One region of the Marinococcus sp. LNHM3E3-2.2 genome, then DNA from elsewhere that is predicted to be linked to it. Evidence: riboswitches for the same ligand, from Rfam matches in the RefSeq annotation. Region 1 holds a riboswitch; the other holds the start of a gene.
The links. Region 1 has a riboswitch for glycine ahead of gcvT (glycine cleavage system aminomethyltransferase GcvT). Riboswitches for the same ligand answer to the same signal wherever they lie in the genome.
Positions count from the first base shown of each region.

Region 1 (7,616 bases):
CCTCATCAAGATCCAGAATAATCGAACCGTGCTGAAGGATAACGCCGCGCTGTCTCGTCTGGGCACTCCCCGCAATTTTCCGGTCCTCCACCACCAGCTCATACCACGATGAGGCATCAAAACAATTAGCCGAACGGGGATTTTTCAAAGAATCCTCTTCTTCCTTCGTTTTCGGCACGGAAAAATAAGCATCCAGGCCGAGCTTTAAAAATCCCTGCAGAATCCCTTCCGACAGTACGCGGTAGGCTTCTGTCACCGTTTCCGGCATTTCGGGATGATCTTCTGAAACGATGATGCTGTAGGTCAGCTCCTGATCATGCAAAACCGCCCGACCTCCCGTCGGCCGGCGCACAAAACCTACGCCGTGCTTTTCCACTGCATCCATATCAATATCTTTCTTCGCCTTTTGGAAGTAACCGACCGAAAGCGTAGGCGGATTCCAACCGTAAAATCTGATTACCGGCGGAATCAGTCCTTCACTGTGCCATTGCAGCAGTTTTTCATCGAGCGCCATGTTATAGGCTGGTGACTGATTGCCTGAATCTATAAAAAGCCAAGTATCTTTTGCCATTAATGTTCATCTCTCTTTCTCGATTTTTCCATTTCCATTGTAGCAGAGATCACTGCTTTCTATATATAAAAATGACAGCCCGTTAATTAGAAATCTAGCAAAGTACCAGGGTTATGCGTTATAATTAATCTGCAATCGACCCGGAAAGAGGTGAAATAATATATATGATATTTGAATGGCTATGGATAGTGTTTATTGCGGTATTAGTTTTTCTTATTGTACGACGGTTTGTCGGCCCGAAAGACTTAACTGCATTACCACAGGAAGATTTTATTAAAGGCTATCGTAAAGCCCAGCTTATCGATGTGCGTGAGCCGAAAGAATATGACGGCGGCCACATCCTCGGGGCCCGGAACATTCCTGTTTCCCAAATGAAGCAGCGGATGGTGGAGATCCGGGAAGACCAGCCTGTTTATTTATACTGCCAATCCGGCATGCGTTCAAAGCAAGCTGCAAAATTGATCAAAAAGCATAAGGGAAACCGGGATATCTATCACCTGAAAGGCGGATTCAAGCGTTGGACAGGTAAGATCAGCAAAAAGAAAAAAAGCGCATAATTAAAAGGAAGAGCTGGCATGCTCTTCCTTTTTTTATATCTTTGAAGTCCGAAAACCTCATCGATTTATTTATTTCATGGACTTGAGCGACGTTTCAGTATTATATGTCAGCACTGGCTTACGTGCTGCCAGCGTCTCGTCCAGCCTTCCGACTACGGTAGTGTGAGGAGCCTCCTGCACCATTTCCGGGTCTTCCTCTGCTTCTCTGGCAATCCCGATCATGGCGTCTGCGAACGCATCAAGCGTTTCTTTCGCTTCGGTTTCCGTCGGCTCGATCATCATGCACTCTTCGACGTTGATCGGAAAATAAATGGTCGGCGGATGGTAACCATAATCAAGCAGGCGTTTAGCCATATCGAGCGTACGTACGCCGAGCTTCTTCTGGCGGCGGCCCGAAATCACAAATTCGTGCTTGCAGTGACCGCCGTATGGGAGGTCAAAATACGGCTCAAGCCGTCTCATTAGATAATTGGCGTTTAATACAGCATACTCTGATACTCTTTTGAGTCCCTCTGCTCCCATCGTACGGATATACGTGTAGGCACGTACGTTAATGCCAAAGTTACCGTAATACGGCTTGACGCGGCCGATGGAATGCGGACGGTCTTTATCCCAGTAGTACTTACCATTTTCTTTTGCAAGCACCGGCCCCGGCAGATAAGGGATCAGCTCTTTTTTTACGCCAACCGGCCCGCTGCCGGGCCCACCGCCTCCATGAGGGCCCGTGAATGTTTTATGCAGGTTCAGGTGAACGACATCAAATCCCATGTCCCCGGGTCTTGTGATGCCCATAATAGCATTGGAGTTCGCCCCGTCATAATAGAGCCGGCCGCCAGCCTGATGGATCGTATCGGCCATTTCCATAATATCTTCCTCAAACAAACCGAGTGTATTCGGGTTCGTGAGCATGAGGGCAGCCGTTTTTTCGCTCGTTACTTCTTTTAAATGCTCAAGGTCCACCAGTCCGCGTGCATCGGTCCGGACCGTTACATGATCGAATCCTGCCACCGTTGCTGAAGCAGGGTTCGTCCCGTGCGCAGAGTCGGGCACGATTACTTCCGTGCGTCCCGTTTCTCCGTTCGCTTCGTGAAGCGCCCGGATCAGCATCAAACCGGTCCACTCTCCCTGGGCACCGGCCGCCGGCTGCAGCGTCACTTCATCCATACCGGTTATTTCAGCAAGCGCCTGCTGCAGGTCGTACATCATTTCGAGATTCCCCTGCACCTGTGCTTCCGGCTGGTACGGATGCGTCGAGGCAAAACCGGCCATGCGGGCCGTTTCTTCATTGATTTTCGGATTGTATTTCATCGTGCAGGACCCGAGCGGGTAAAAGCCCGAATCCACTCCGTAATTTCGATTCGAAAGCGCCGTATAATGTCTCATCAACTGCAGTTCAGATACTTCCGGCAGTGCCGGCTCTTCTTCCCGGATATTAGCCCCGGGCAAAATATCGCTCAGGCTTTGTTCAGGTATATTTGTCTCAGGAAGGGAATACGCTACCCTCCCTGGTTTGCTTTGTTCGAAAATTAACGGTTGGTTAGGCTGTTTCATGTACAAGCACCTCCAAATGTTTGGCAAAGGTTTCCAGCTGTTCTCTTGTGCGAAGTTCAGTCACACATACGAGCATCTGGCCTTTTTTATCCGCCGACACTTCACCTAAATCATACCCGCCGATGATCCCCTGCCTGAATAGCTGTTCATTCACTTCTGCCACTGGACGGCCGAGGTCAACCACAAATTCATTAAACGATGGCGCCTCATGGACAAGCTCAATGCCTTTTTGTTTGAGCAGCTGTTTAAAGAAATGAGCACTTTTAACATTTCTTTCTGCCGTTTCCTTCAGCCCTTTTTTACCGAGAGCCGTCATTGCGACAGAAGCAGCCAGCGCGTTCAGAGCCTGGTTTGAACAAATGTTGGATGTCGCTTTATCCCGGCGGATATGCTGCTCTCTTGCCTGCAGCGTCAGTACATAACCCCGGCTTCCGTCTTCATCCTCCGTCTGTCCGACAAGACGCCCGGGGACCTTCCGAATATGCTTTTTAGTGGTGGCAAAAAATCCGCAGTGCGGTCCGCCAAACTGCATTGGAATACCAAGAGGCTGAGCGTCTCCTGCCACAATATCCGCTCCGAAGCTTCCCGGCGGCGTCAGAACGCCGAGCGCAAGGGGATTTGCCGACACTATCATCAGCGAGTTTTCTTTATCGGCTGCCTGCCTTACAGCAGCTAAATCTTCAATAGTACCGTAAAAGTTTGGGTACTGCACAATCACTCCTGCGGTATCAGCATCGATCATGTCTTCAAGCTTAGCCATATCCGTATGCCCGTCCTTTTCGGGAACGATTTTCACTGTAAGTCCGGGCCCGGCAGCGTATGTTTTCAATACATCGAGCGCTTCAGGGTGAACCGTTCCAGAGACGACAACGGTACGGCGCCTCCCTCTGTTTTCACTTGCGGCCATCAGTGCTGCTTCTGCGAGCGCCGTCGGCCCGTCATACATGGACGAATTAGCAATATCCATTCCCGTAAGTTCACTGATCATCGTTTGAAATTCAAAGATTGCCTGCAGCTCGCCCTGCGAAATCTCCGGCTGGTACGGAGTATATGCCGTGTAAAATTCCGAGCGCCGGAGCACATGATCGACGACTGTCGGTATATAATGCTCGTACACCCCTGCCCCGAGATAGGAGACGCAGTCCTGCACGCTGGTATTTCTGTTACTGAGGCGCTTCATTTCCTTTAGAAGATCCGTTTCGCCAAGAGCCTTCGGCAGATTCATTTCTCCGGAAAAGCGAATATTTTCCGGTACGTCCTCAAACAATTCACCGATCGAATCCACACCGATCGTTTTAAGCATTTCTTCTTTATCCTCGCCGGTTACCGGCAGATAGCGATAATCCATTCTGGTGCCTCCTCTGTTTATTTTTCCCGTTTATAAAAGGGCACAGCTGCCACTTTTGCGCGTTTGGCTTTGCCCCGCACATCCACTTCGACAGCCTGACCGAGATTCGTCCATCCAATATTCAGAAGTGCAAGTCCCACATTTGCTTTCAGCGTCGGCGACTGAGTGCCCGTAGTTACCCAGCCGATTTCCTCTCCGTCATCATTGTGTACCATGTAACCCGGGCGCGGAATTGCTTTATCAACCATTTCGATCCCGACAAGTTTACGTTTTAATCCCGCTTCTTTTTGTTTTTTTAAAGCTTCTTTACCAATGAAATTATCTTCCTGCTTCAGCTTTACGCAAAAGCCTATGCCTGCTTCAAGCGGCGTAATATTTGCGCTCAGCTCCTGGCCGTAGAGCGGCAGCTTCGCTTCAAACCTCAGGGTGTCTCTCGCGCCGAGACCGCATGGAATGAGTCCTTCGGATTCTCCTGCTTCCATGATCGTCTCCCAGCTTCGGATGGCCTCTTCAGCCCGGCAGTATAATTCAAAGCCGTCTTCTCCGGTATAGCCGGTTCTTGAGATGATAATATTTTCTGCTTCTCCGACTGAAGCACCGGCAGCAAACCGAAATGGCAGAATCTCTGCAAGAGAAGCATCGGTTACTTTCTGCAGCACCGTTTCTGCCACCGGGCCCTGTACAGCGATTAGTGCTGTTTCTTCCGAAATATCGGTAATACTTACGTTTTTCGTTACGTGGCGGCGAAGCCATTCCAGATCTTTTTCAATGTTAGCTGCGTTCAAAACGAGCATGTATTTTTCTTTTTCGAGCTGGTACACGAGCAGATCGTCAACCGTACCTCCATCTTCATAACACATGGCGGTATAAAGTGCTTTTCCGGGTTCTGCATTTTTTATGTTGTTTGTGAGCATATACTGTAGAAATTCAGCAGCACCCTCTCCTTCTACGATCGCCTCACCCATATGGGAAACATCGAACAGACCAGCCTTTGTACGAACCGCCTCGTGCTCGTCTTTGATGCCGGAAAACTGAACAGCCATTTCCCATCCGCCAAAATCGACGGTTTTTGCTCCGTGTTTTTCATATACCGGATACAGGGGTGTTCGTTTTAATTCTGCCAAGAAAATCACCTCATCATTATTTTCTGAAAAATCAAAACAGTAAAAAGCATAAAAAAGACAGAACTCCATAAGATATGGAAGCTCTGTCCTATAACCAGAAAGTTTCTCCTTTCCGTCGTACGGAAAGAGTGTCTTCGTGGGTGGCTTCTAAAAGAAGCGCTCTCCAGAGGAGCGTCCAGTAAGAGTCTGTTTGCCTGAGAGATTCACCTGTTACGGCTTGCTCCTTCGGCGCTGCCTGGCAGTCTCTCCCCTTACCATCATCCGCGCATTATATGTACATCTTTATTTGCTCATATTCTATCACTAATTCAGATAAAAACCAATGCTGAAAAAAATTAACCCGAACATTTCCGATAAATTGTACTCCATCATTCGTTTATCACTTTGGATCAATCATTTCTTCTCACTGTAATATTGTTTATACTAAAATCAGCATAAAAATTGGAGGGAAACTATGAACTGGAAACAGCTTCCACTGGGACCACTGCAGACAAACTGCTATGTTCTGTACGATAATGATAAAAACGCCGTAATTATTGATCCGGCCGGGGATGCCGATAAACTGCTCACCTATCTTCAGGAAAACGAGATGCGTCCTGTAGTCATTCTGTTAACACACGCCCATTTTGATCATATCGGTGCGCTTGATGCCGTGCGGGAAGCCTACAATATCCCTGTTTATCTTCATGAGCATGAAAGGGACTGGCCTGGGGACGCCCAAAAAAACGGATCCGGACGCATGATGCCGGAGGCTGCGTTTACTGCAAAGCCCGCGGATCACCTTCTGCAGTCTGAAGGAACGCTTCAATTCGGCAGCTTTGAATTCCAATGGCTTCATACACCGGGCCATTCGCCGGGAAGTGTTTCCTATTGGCATAAAGAAACCAACACAGTCTTCTCCGGCGATGTATTGTTTTCAGGTGGTGTTGGACGTACTGACCTTTACGGAGGTGACATGGATACGCTGCTAGCCTCTATTCACGAGCAGCTGCTTGAACTCCCGGAAAATACAATAGTAGCCTGCGGCCACGGCCCCTTCACCGATATCGAAGCCGAAATGGATTCCAACCCCTTCATTAATGGGTTTGGCGCATAAAAATAAAGACCTCTGATTTTAAATTAGAGGTCTTTTAATATTTTAATACAGTAAATGAAATTATTTATGCATTCCCGCCCAGTATCAGACGGTTAGTACTTTAATCGTTTTCTTCGATCCATTGATACACATGCTCGCGCAGATCCTCTTCGGTTTCACCACCTTCTGCAGGGTGGTCTGCTTCGGCCATCGGCTTCACTGTGTACTGATCCTCAGGGCCCGGTACAACCTGGGTAAAATCAACGTCAGGCTCTGTAATCTTCACGTCTTCGCCGTCTTTTTCCACATCGAATGTAGCAATACCGCCTGTATCGGTATATTCCTGATCCTGACCGGAATAGAAATTGCCGAGAGAATAATAAACAAGCGTTTCATTTCCTTCTTCACCCTCCACCCATTCCATCGGCTGAAGCACGTGAGGGTGATGACCAATAACTACGTCCACTTCCTGGTCTGCAAGAAATTGGCCCAGCTCTTTTTGTTCTTCATTCGGAAGGCGCTCGTATTCATTTCCCCAGTGCATATTGACGACTACGATGTCCGCATCATCTCTCATCGCTTCGACATCTTCCTGTATTTGTTCTTTATCAATTTTCTTCACGACATATTCATGCCCCTCCGGCACCTCGATGCCGTTCAGCCCATATGTATAGGAAAGCACACCCATGTCTACGTCCTTTACATCTACAATACGCTGCCGCTCTGCATCTTCCTCGTCCTTATAGACTCCCACGTAATCCATACCTGTCTGCTCATAATGATTAATCGCATTGTTTACAGCCTCCATTCCACGGTCAAGCGTATGGTTATTGGCTCCGGAGAGCATGTCCACTCCGGCATCCTGAAGATCGTCTACAATTGCATACGGACTGTTAAAGGAAGGATAAGCCGATAAACCAAGCTCCTCGCCGCCGGGTATTGATTCCTGGTTCACAATCGTGTAATCCGGTTCTTCAAGCATCGGAGCAACTGCCTTCAGCGCCGGAGTGAAATCGTACTCCCCGTCTTCTTCCATTCTTTTATATACACGCCCGTGCAGCAAAACGTCTCCCGCCGCGCCAATCGTAACGCTTTCATCTTCCTGCTTCTGATTTTTGGAATCTTCTTCTGTCTGTGCTTCTGAATTTTCATTCTGCGCCTCCGGGGCTTCATTCTGTGTCTCAGAATTTTCATTTTCCCCGGCGCTGCTGCAGCCACTTAAAAGGAAAATCCCGCACGTCAATCCATAATACAATTTTCGCATGACATCCTCTTTTCTTTTAAATAGAATTCCTAGTCTAAATATACTATAAGTTTACTAATATATTCATTGGAATTGAAGAGGTTTTCATGTATTTTTTATGTCTGCCGGGGCGAAATATTTCTTTTT
Region 1 is NZ_JBQLIC010000018.1:306-7,921, forward strand. It holds gene ACTRXF_RS14870 (lipoate--protein ligase family protein) at 1-571, opposite strand, end outside; gene ACTRXF_RS14875 (rhodanese-like domain-containing protein) at 736-1,128, shown strand; gene gcvPB (aminomethyl-transferring glycine dehydrogenase subunit GcvPB) at 1,198-2,679, opposite strand; gene gcvPA (aminomethyl-transferring glycine dehydrogenase subunit GcvPA) at 2,666-4,027, opposite strand; gene gcvT (glycine cleavage system aminomethyltransferase GcvT) at 4,045-5,151, opposite strand; glycine riboswitch at 5,233-5,320, opposite strand; glycine riboswitch at 5,324-5,412, opposite strand; gene ACTRXF_RS14895 (MBL fold metallo-hydrolase) at 5,606-6,247, shown strand; gene ACTRXF_RS14900 (CapA family protein) at 6,348-7,490, opposite strand; gene ACTRXF_RS14905 (hypothetical protein) at 7,586-7,616, opposite strand, start outside.

Region 2 (7,616 bases), on a different contig from region 1:
ATCCGTGATAAATGGACGGTACAGTACGAGGAATTCGGTTTTCCTTCCATTCAGAAGGGGTGGGTGCTGCCGGTGGACCGGTGGAAGGAGTTTGATCCGTTCATTTTAATGGCCGAGGACTGGTTCAAGAAGGGCACGTTCCCGGATCATCCGCACCGTGGCTTTCAAACTGTTACGTATGTGGTGGACGGAAGGCTTGAGCACATTGACAACGGCGGCGGCCGCGATATTCTCGAGCCCGGCGACGTGCAGTATATGAATGCCGGCTGGGCGGCCCGCCATGCAGAGGACGGGGTGGAAAATGATATCGCCCATACCCTGCAGCTGTGGCTGAACCTGCCGAAGGACCAGCGAAATACCGATACCATCTACCAGAATGTATACGGAGAAGAGGCTCCGACCGTACAGATTGACGGCGGAAATTTAAAGGTTTTTTCCGGGACCGTCGCCGGGGAAGAAGGGCCGCTGAACTCGCTCGTCCCCATCACGCTGACCGAAATTAATTTATCGGAGGGGGCGGAATACGTGCATCATCTGCCGGAAAACCATAATGCCTTTTTATACACGCTCTCCGGCAGTGCCGATGTGGCGGATGGTACCGTCAACAAGCATGACGTGGCGACGCTCACCTTCGAGGATAACGGAGATCCGGAAGCGCTCTCGACGCTCCGCATTAAAGCCCATAAGCGCCGGACGAGACTGCTCGTGTATTCCGGTGAACCTATCCGTGAAGAGATTGTACCGTACGGTCCGTTTGTGATGAGCAGTATGGAAGAAATCAGGCAGGCGTACCGGGACTTTCACGAGGGAAAATTCGGCCCGCCCGCAGAGTAAGCTGAACAGAGTGTCATTCAATATGAAGGAGATGGAGCAGAATGGATGTACTGACAGCAATTCATTCACGCCGCAGTAACGGACTCGTAGAAGAAACTGAAGTACCGGAGGATATCATTGCGCAGGTGCTCGAAGCCGGCACCTGGGCGCCGTCTCACCACAAAACGGAGCCGTGGCAGTATTTCGTCATGACCGGTGACGGGCGCAGGCAGCTCGGGGAAGCGATGGCCGCCATTGCCGCGGAAGGTATGACGCCGGAAGAAAAAATGGAAAAGCAAAAGAATCTCGAAAAGCAGAAGGAAAAGCCGATGCGTGCACCGGTCGTGATTGCAGTGGCAGCCGAGCCGTCTGAGGAAGAGCGGGTGGATACGCTTGAAGAGTACGGCGCAGTATACGCCTCGATCCAGAACATGCTGCTCGCTGCGCATGCCCTCGGGCTGGCGGCCTTCTGGCGCACCGGGGCGCACTGCTATCATCCGAAAATGAACGATCTGTTCGGCCTGGGGCGGCGGGGAAAAGTACTCGGACTGATTTATATCGGCTATCCGATGCGGGAGATGAAGAAAGGGCACCGGAAGCCGGTGGAACAGGTGACCACCTGGATAACGGAATAATAGCGGCATATAAAAAGCAGGCAGCGGCTTCCTCCCGCTGCCTGCTTTTTGTTATTTTTCATCGTGCCTTTTGTTCAGCTGCTGACGCAGATTCAAACGCTGCTGTAAGTATTCCCGAAGAGAAATTTCTTTTTGGACCCATTGCTGTTTTAGAGCATTAAGCTGGTTTAAAAGATGATGTTTGTTCATGCGATCCTCCTGCAACCATATTTCAATTATATTGTATCCGCTTAACAATTATTTAAAACCTCGAATTATATGTGAAAATGAATGAAAATTATAAAAACACAATATTTTTAGTTTGAGTATTGAAACCGCCTGGGAATATGGTAACAAATACAAGCCATAGCGGCGGAAATGTCGGGAATCCATAAGCCTGCAACATAAGCCAAAAAGTACTAAAGGGAGACCTCTGTGCTTTTTGGCTTTTATTTTATAAAAATTTAAGAGGTGAAATGGATTGAAACAATACAGCCATATCCTGGCAGCGCTTGATGTGCTCAGTAACCCTAATGTTGATGCCTTTGACGAAGCGTGCCGTGTCGCGGTTAAGCACGATGCCGACCTGACGCTCGCCTATGTGTTTCATTATAATGAATATTCCTCGCTCGGATGGATGGACCCGATCGGTATCAGGCGGCTGCACGCAGAAGCAGAATACCGGCTTGAAGCGTACCGGAAAAACGCCGAAGAAAAAGGCGTACCGCGGGTAAAGACCGTCCTGGACAATGGAGTGCCGAAAAAACGTCTCGTGAACCAGCTCTGTGAAAGGGTTGACCCGGATCTTATCATTCTCGGGCAGTCCGGCGGCAATGCCCTCGGCCAGGCGATACAGGGAAACACCACCACAAAAACGGTGGTGAAGCACGCTCCCTGCGACGTTCATGTCGTTGACCCGGCGATCGCTTCGATCCAGCGAGCGCACACCGCACCGCTTCAGTAAAACAAAAGATCCCCGGGGGGAGTAATCCCGCCGGGGATCTTTGTGCGTCATTAAAGAGTGTATTGGTTTTTATCGTCCCATTTTTGTTTAATCACTGGAAGGTCACTAACGGTAGTGATGATAAGCTCTTCATCGCGAAAGGCGTTTAAGCTGGCGAGCAGTTCATCCTCGGAACAAAAATAAACGGGTTCCGAGCTGCCGAAGCGTGAGCGGATATCGGCGGCTGTTCCTATGTATACCTGGTTTTTGGGACGTTGAAGTACATATGCAAAATGGTCGATGGCAATGACCTCCTTTATAGGGACTTATAGTAAGAATAGCACGTCAGGGGTGAAACAGAAAGCAGAATGCCTGGAATTTAAATAGAATATGAACAGTAAAGAAAACGGCTTGAGCCTGGCGGGAGCCATAATCAAGCCGTTTTTGAGTTGTTTCAGGGATTTACGTTTCATTGGGCCTTGGAGAAATAAAGCAGAAAATGCCTAAAAGAAGGGCGGAAACCGCTATAGCCCAGTACGTAAACAATAAGCTGACGAGAGTGAGAGTACCGAACCAGATTTGAAAAAAACGGCGTTCGTTCATAGCTTCACCTCTTATGTGGAATTTAGAGCCCGGGATTCATAAGCTGCAGGGCCGCTGAAACAACCTCCGGGCGGCTTCTTTTCCCGTCGGGGTCTGGGCAAGCCCTCCTTCAGCAGTCTCTTTCAGGCTGCCCGGCATGTCGCGGCCGATCGTATGCATCGTCTGAATAACTTCATCGCAGGGGATGCGGCTGGTTATGCCCGCTAAAGCCATATCGGCCGCTGAAAAAGCGATGGAGGTGCCGATGACGTTTCTTTTCACGCACGGCACTTCGACGAGCCCGGCAACCGGATCACATACGAGTCCGAGAAGGGACTTCATTGCTATTGCGGTGGCGTGGGCTGCCTGCTCCGGGGAGCCATGCTGCAGCTCCGTAATCGTGCCCGCAGCCATGGCCGTCGCTGAGCCAATTTCCGCCTGACAGCCGCCTGCCGCGCCGGAAATAAAGGCGTGATTCGCAAATACGTAACCGATGGCACTTGCTGTGAACAGCCCCATCGTCAGGGTGTCATCATCGATGCTGCGGTTATCCTGGAGAGAGACCAGAATGCCCGGTAGTATACCTGCGGACCCGGCCGTGGGAGTTGCGACGATAAGGCCCATTTTTGCGTTGCTTTCCGACGTGGCCATCGCTGCTTCCATCGCCGTGCTGATGACCGGTCCGGATAACGGGTCGGTGTTTTGATTATACTGATGCATCCGGTAAGCATCACCGCCCGAGAGCCTGCTCTCTGTTTCCGTAATGTCACTCACTCCGTCCCGGACCGCCTGCTTCATTACCTGCAGCCGCTCCTGCATGCGTCCGAAAATCTGCTCCCGGGAAAAATTGGAGCGGCGAACCTCACGGCGCAGCATCCACTCGCCAATGGAAATGTCCTGAGCCATGCATTCCTGTACAATACTTTCAATGGTATCGTTCATATAAATGACGCCTCCTTTTTCGTGCGGGCTGCAATCGATAAAATATCCGGACCCGTTCCCAAATTAATGCTGGTGTCATGACCGTTAATTCCATAAATGCAGGCCACTCCGCCGCCGATGGAGGCGCCGGATACGCGGACGGTTTCTATGCCGGACGATGCCTGAAGATGTACAGTGTTCGGGTGGCATCCGCCTGGAGTGCCCGGACAGAACTGGAAGTCGTAACGAAGGCCTTCGTCTTTGGCCAGCGCATACGCACTCCGGACGTTGGTGTCGTGGGCGGATAATCCGAGCAGGCCGCCGATTATGGCTTTGTCCGAGCCGTGTCCCTGATAGGTGGAGGCGAGAGAGCCGTAGAACGTGATTGTCACATCTGTGACCTCTCCCAGCCAGTCGTGCACAAATTTCCCGATCGATACGACCCCCGCTGTGTGAGAGCTCGAGGGACCGACCATAATCGGGCCGATAATATCAAAACAGCTGTCAAACTCCATAGCGATTCCTCCAAATTTGAATTGAAAACGATTACATTAATGCAAAAAAAGACAGAGAAACGGCCTGAATCGCCGTTTCTCTGTCTGTGTGCCTGAAAGATTTCATTCTTTGACAAGAATTTTCTTCTTCGGCAGGTACGCATACCTTCTCCAGAGGTGCATCCTGTACTGGTCCTGGTACCTGAGAGTTTTTTCTTCCCGGCTGGTGGGAAGAATTGCTCCTTCGGTGCTGTAATATTCTACAGGCTCTCCCAATACATTCATCTGCAAAACCAATATTTTGTTACTTTTAGTGTAAACATCCGGTCTGGAAAAGTAAACCTATTTTTTGACAGCTGGCATGAGAGCGATATACTGGATGCAGCCTGTTAGCCTGGAATAATAAACCAATTTACCGAAAGAAATGAAGGGATGCGACTATGAGCGAACAAATTATTCTGCGCCCCGTCATGGCAGAAGATGAAAAAGACATTAATATTCTCCGGCGCCAGCCTTCTGTCATGCATTATACGCTGGGACTCCCTTCGGAGCGAAGAACCTCCAGCCAGTCATTTATTGAAGGGCTGACGGCGAACGATCATGTGATTGTTGCCGAGTACGGCGGCCGGGTCGTCGGTATCGGCTCTCTGGAGGTGCTGAGCGGTAAGCTGCATTACTACGGCATGACTGCCATGGCGGTGCACGATGAGTTTCAGAACCGGGGGATCGGCAGCCGTCTGCTTGATCATCTGCTGGATATCGCCGATAATTATTTAGGCTTATTCCGGCTGGAGCTCGATGTGGTGGAAGAAAACACGCGCGCAGTACAGCTGTATAAAAGCCGCGGGTTTGAACCAGAAGGTACGCTCCGTAAAGCCCATTTTGCCCGTGGCGCGTTTTACAATGTGCTGGTGATGGGCCGGCTGAACACTGCGTTGTTCCCGACAGACTGAGAACCTCGTTGGAAAATTAAGGAACCAGGGAGATTGTCACTTCCAAAAATTAGATTATTATGAAAAAATAGAAAAGAAGAGCTTACAACAAGAGTGATTAAAGGAGTGTATGTATGCAACAGGAACCTGCCGGTTTTGGCAGCAGGCTGCTCGCTATTGTTATTGACGGCCTCCTGCTTTCTTTCCCCATTCTTCTCATTAGTATGCTGGCCATGCTATGGATCAACCCCGATGAAGTGAATGTCGATATATTTTCCGGTGCCGGATCGCTTCTATATTCCATGATTCTGCCGATAGTATGGCAGGGCCAGACGGTCGGGAAGTATGCCATGGGCATTCAGATTGTGAAAATGGACGGAAGGAAGCTTGGCATCGGGGCAATGCTGATGCGCGTGCTCGTAGCTAATATTTTGTACGGAATTACTCTATACATACTGATGATCACGAGTATAATTATGGTGCTTGTCCGTAAGGACAAACGGGCCCTGCACGATTTTCTTGCGGGCACCCGGGTGGTGAAAAAAAGCCGGTAGCTTTACTATCGGGATGGTAACGCCAATCATGCGAGCGGAGGAAATACATGATAAAAAAGATCTTTTCTGCCGGGGCAGCTGGCATATTCATCCTTTTAAGCGCCTGTTCCGTACCTTCTTACTATACGGAGGAAGAGGAAGAGGTCCCTGGAAATATAGAAACGGAATGGGGAGAAGAAGTGCCGCTTCCGTTGTTGAACGATGCACCGGTTTCGAGGGCGCAGATTAACGAGAATGAAGAGGGGGAGCCCGAGGAAGTGGAGATTTGGTACAGCGAGGAAGAAGAGGACGAGCTTCTTCCTTATTTTCAGGACGCGGGCAACCGGCACCGGTATGAAGAGGACTACAGTACACGGCTTGTGTACGGCATCAACAGCAACGACATTCACATTATTTTAAATTACGAAGCGGGCGATCAGATGGTATTCGGCGCTCACGATGACGTGCTCAGTATTGGGGGACGTCCGGTGGGCCGGGATATCCAGAGTGGGCCGATTACGTACACGTTTTACGCGAAGGGAGGCACCTATTCCCTCTCCTATTCAGAAGAGGCCAGGGCGGACACCGACGCGCACCGTGAACAAATTAAAGCCTTTTTACAGAACAGCGGCTAGGTTGAAGTCACGTTGTCTTGAGGAGGGAAGAGCCGTGGACTTGCTTATGGATATGCTGATCGTCGGCGCTCTGCTGATGATTGCTTTCAACATAAAAGCATTTGGTAAACGTTTGCTTCGTGTAAAGAAGAAACAGATGGATGAAGCCGCATATGAGCAGTTGAAAGCCGAAATCAAAGAAGAGCTGAAAAACGAATGGGAAAAATAAGGCAGGGACCTCCGGGTGTCTGCCTTTGTGTTGCTGGCGGCGTTAGTCTGTTTTTACAAAAAGGTACGGCGCGGGCTTTTCTTTTAAGCAGTTATGGTTCATGATTTATAAGAGAGAGATTGAACACTTTGCAAGTTCACGGAGAAAGAAGGAAGGATTTATGCGCCGGAGGACAAAAAACATATTAAGCATGCCGCAGGAATACAATAATCAGTCGCTGAAAAAGGATATGGCTGCGGGCTTTACGATTTTTATTATGATTGTGCCGCAGGGAATGGCCTACGCCGTTCTCGCCGGCCTGCCGCCGGTGATGGGGCTGTATGCCTCGCTGCTTCCGCTTTTAATCTACGCCCTGTTCGGCGGATCAAAGCATCTGGCTATCGGGCCGGTGGCGATGGCGTCGATTCTTGTTTTTTCCGGGGTGTCGCTGTACGCTGAGCCGGCGACGCCGGATTACGTGGCACTCGTGCTGCTGCTGACGGTCATGGTCGGGGTGATGCAGGTAGCGCTTGGCCTGCTGAATGCCGCCGCGTTTGTGAAATTTATTTCGCCGAACGTAATCAGCGGTTTCACCTCGGCGGTGGCGATTGCGATCGGCATGAGCCAGCTCGGGCAGTTTATGGGGATCAGTGTCGGCAGCCAGACGCAGATTATCCCGCTTTTGCGGGATGTGATCGTTCATCTGCCCCAGGTACATATCCCGACCCTGCTCGTTGGAACCTTGAGCCTGCTGGTTCTGATCGGGGGCCGGAAAGTAAAACGCAATCTCCCGGTTTCTCTGATTGTCGTCGTACTAAGCATTGCGGCAGTCGGGATTTTCCGCCTCGACAACCAGGGAGTGAGTGTCGTCGGGGAAGTGCCCCAGGGCCTTCCGGATTTTACCGTGCCGGGCTTTAACCTTGCGGATGTGCAGGTGTTAATCCCGACTGCCCTGACGATTG
Region 2 is NZ_JBQLIC010000001.1:409,052-416,667, forward strand. It holds gene ACTRXF_RS02065 (pirin family protein) at 1-834, shown strand, start outside; gene ACTRXF_RS02070 (nitroreductase family protein) at 876-1,448, shown strand; gene ACTRXF_RS02075 (hypothetical protein) at 1,500-1,637, opposite strand; gene ACTRXF_RS02080 (universal stress protein) at 1,909-2,391, shown strand; gene ACTRXF_RS02085 (hypothetical protein) at 2,833-2,973, opposite strand; gene sdaAA (L-serine ammonia-lyase, iron-sulfur-dependent, subunit alpha) at 3,010-3,894, opposite strand; gene ACTRXF_RS02095 (serine dehydratase beta chain) at 3,891-4,388, opposite strand; glycine riboswitch at 4,467-4,544, opposite strand; glycine riboswitch at 4,548-4,652, opposite strand; gene ACTRXF_RS02100 (GNAT family N-acetyltransferase) at 4,808-5,320, shown strand; gene ACTRXF_RS02105 (RDD family protein) at 5,434-5,853, shown strand; gene ACTRXF_RS02110 (hypothetical protein) at 5,901-6,467, shown strand; gene ACTRXF_RS02115 (hypothetical protein) at 6,502-6,675, shown strand; gene ACTRXF_RS02120 (SulP family inorganic anion transporter) at 6,836-7,616, shown strand, end outside.
Region 2: it holds a riboswitch for glycine, as region 1 does, so the genes downstream of both, ACTRXF_RS02095 (serine dehydratase beta chain) here and gcvT (glycine cleavage system aminomethyltransferase GcvT) in region 1, are expected to answer to the same signal.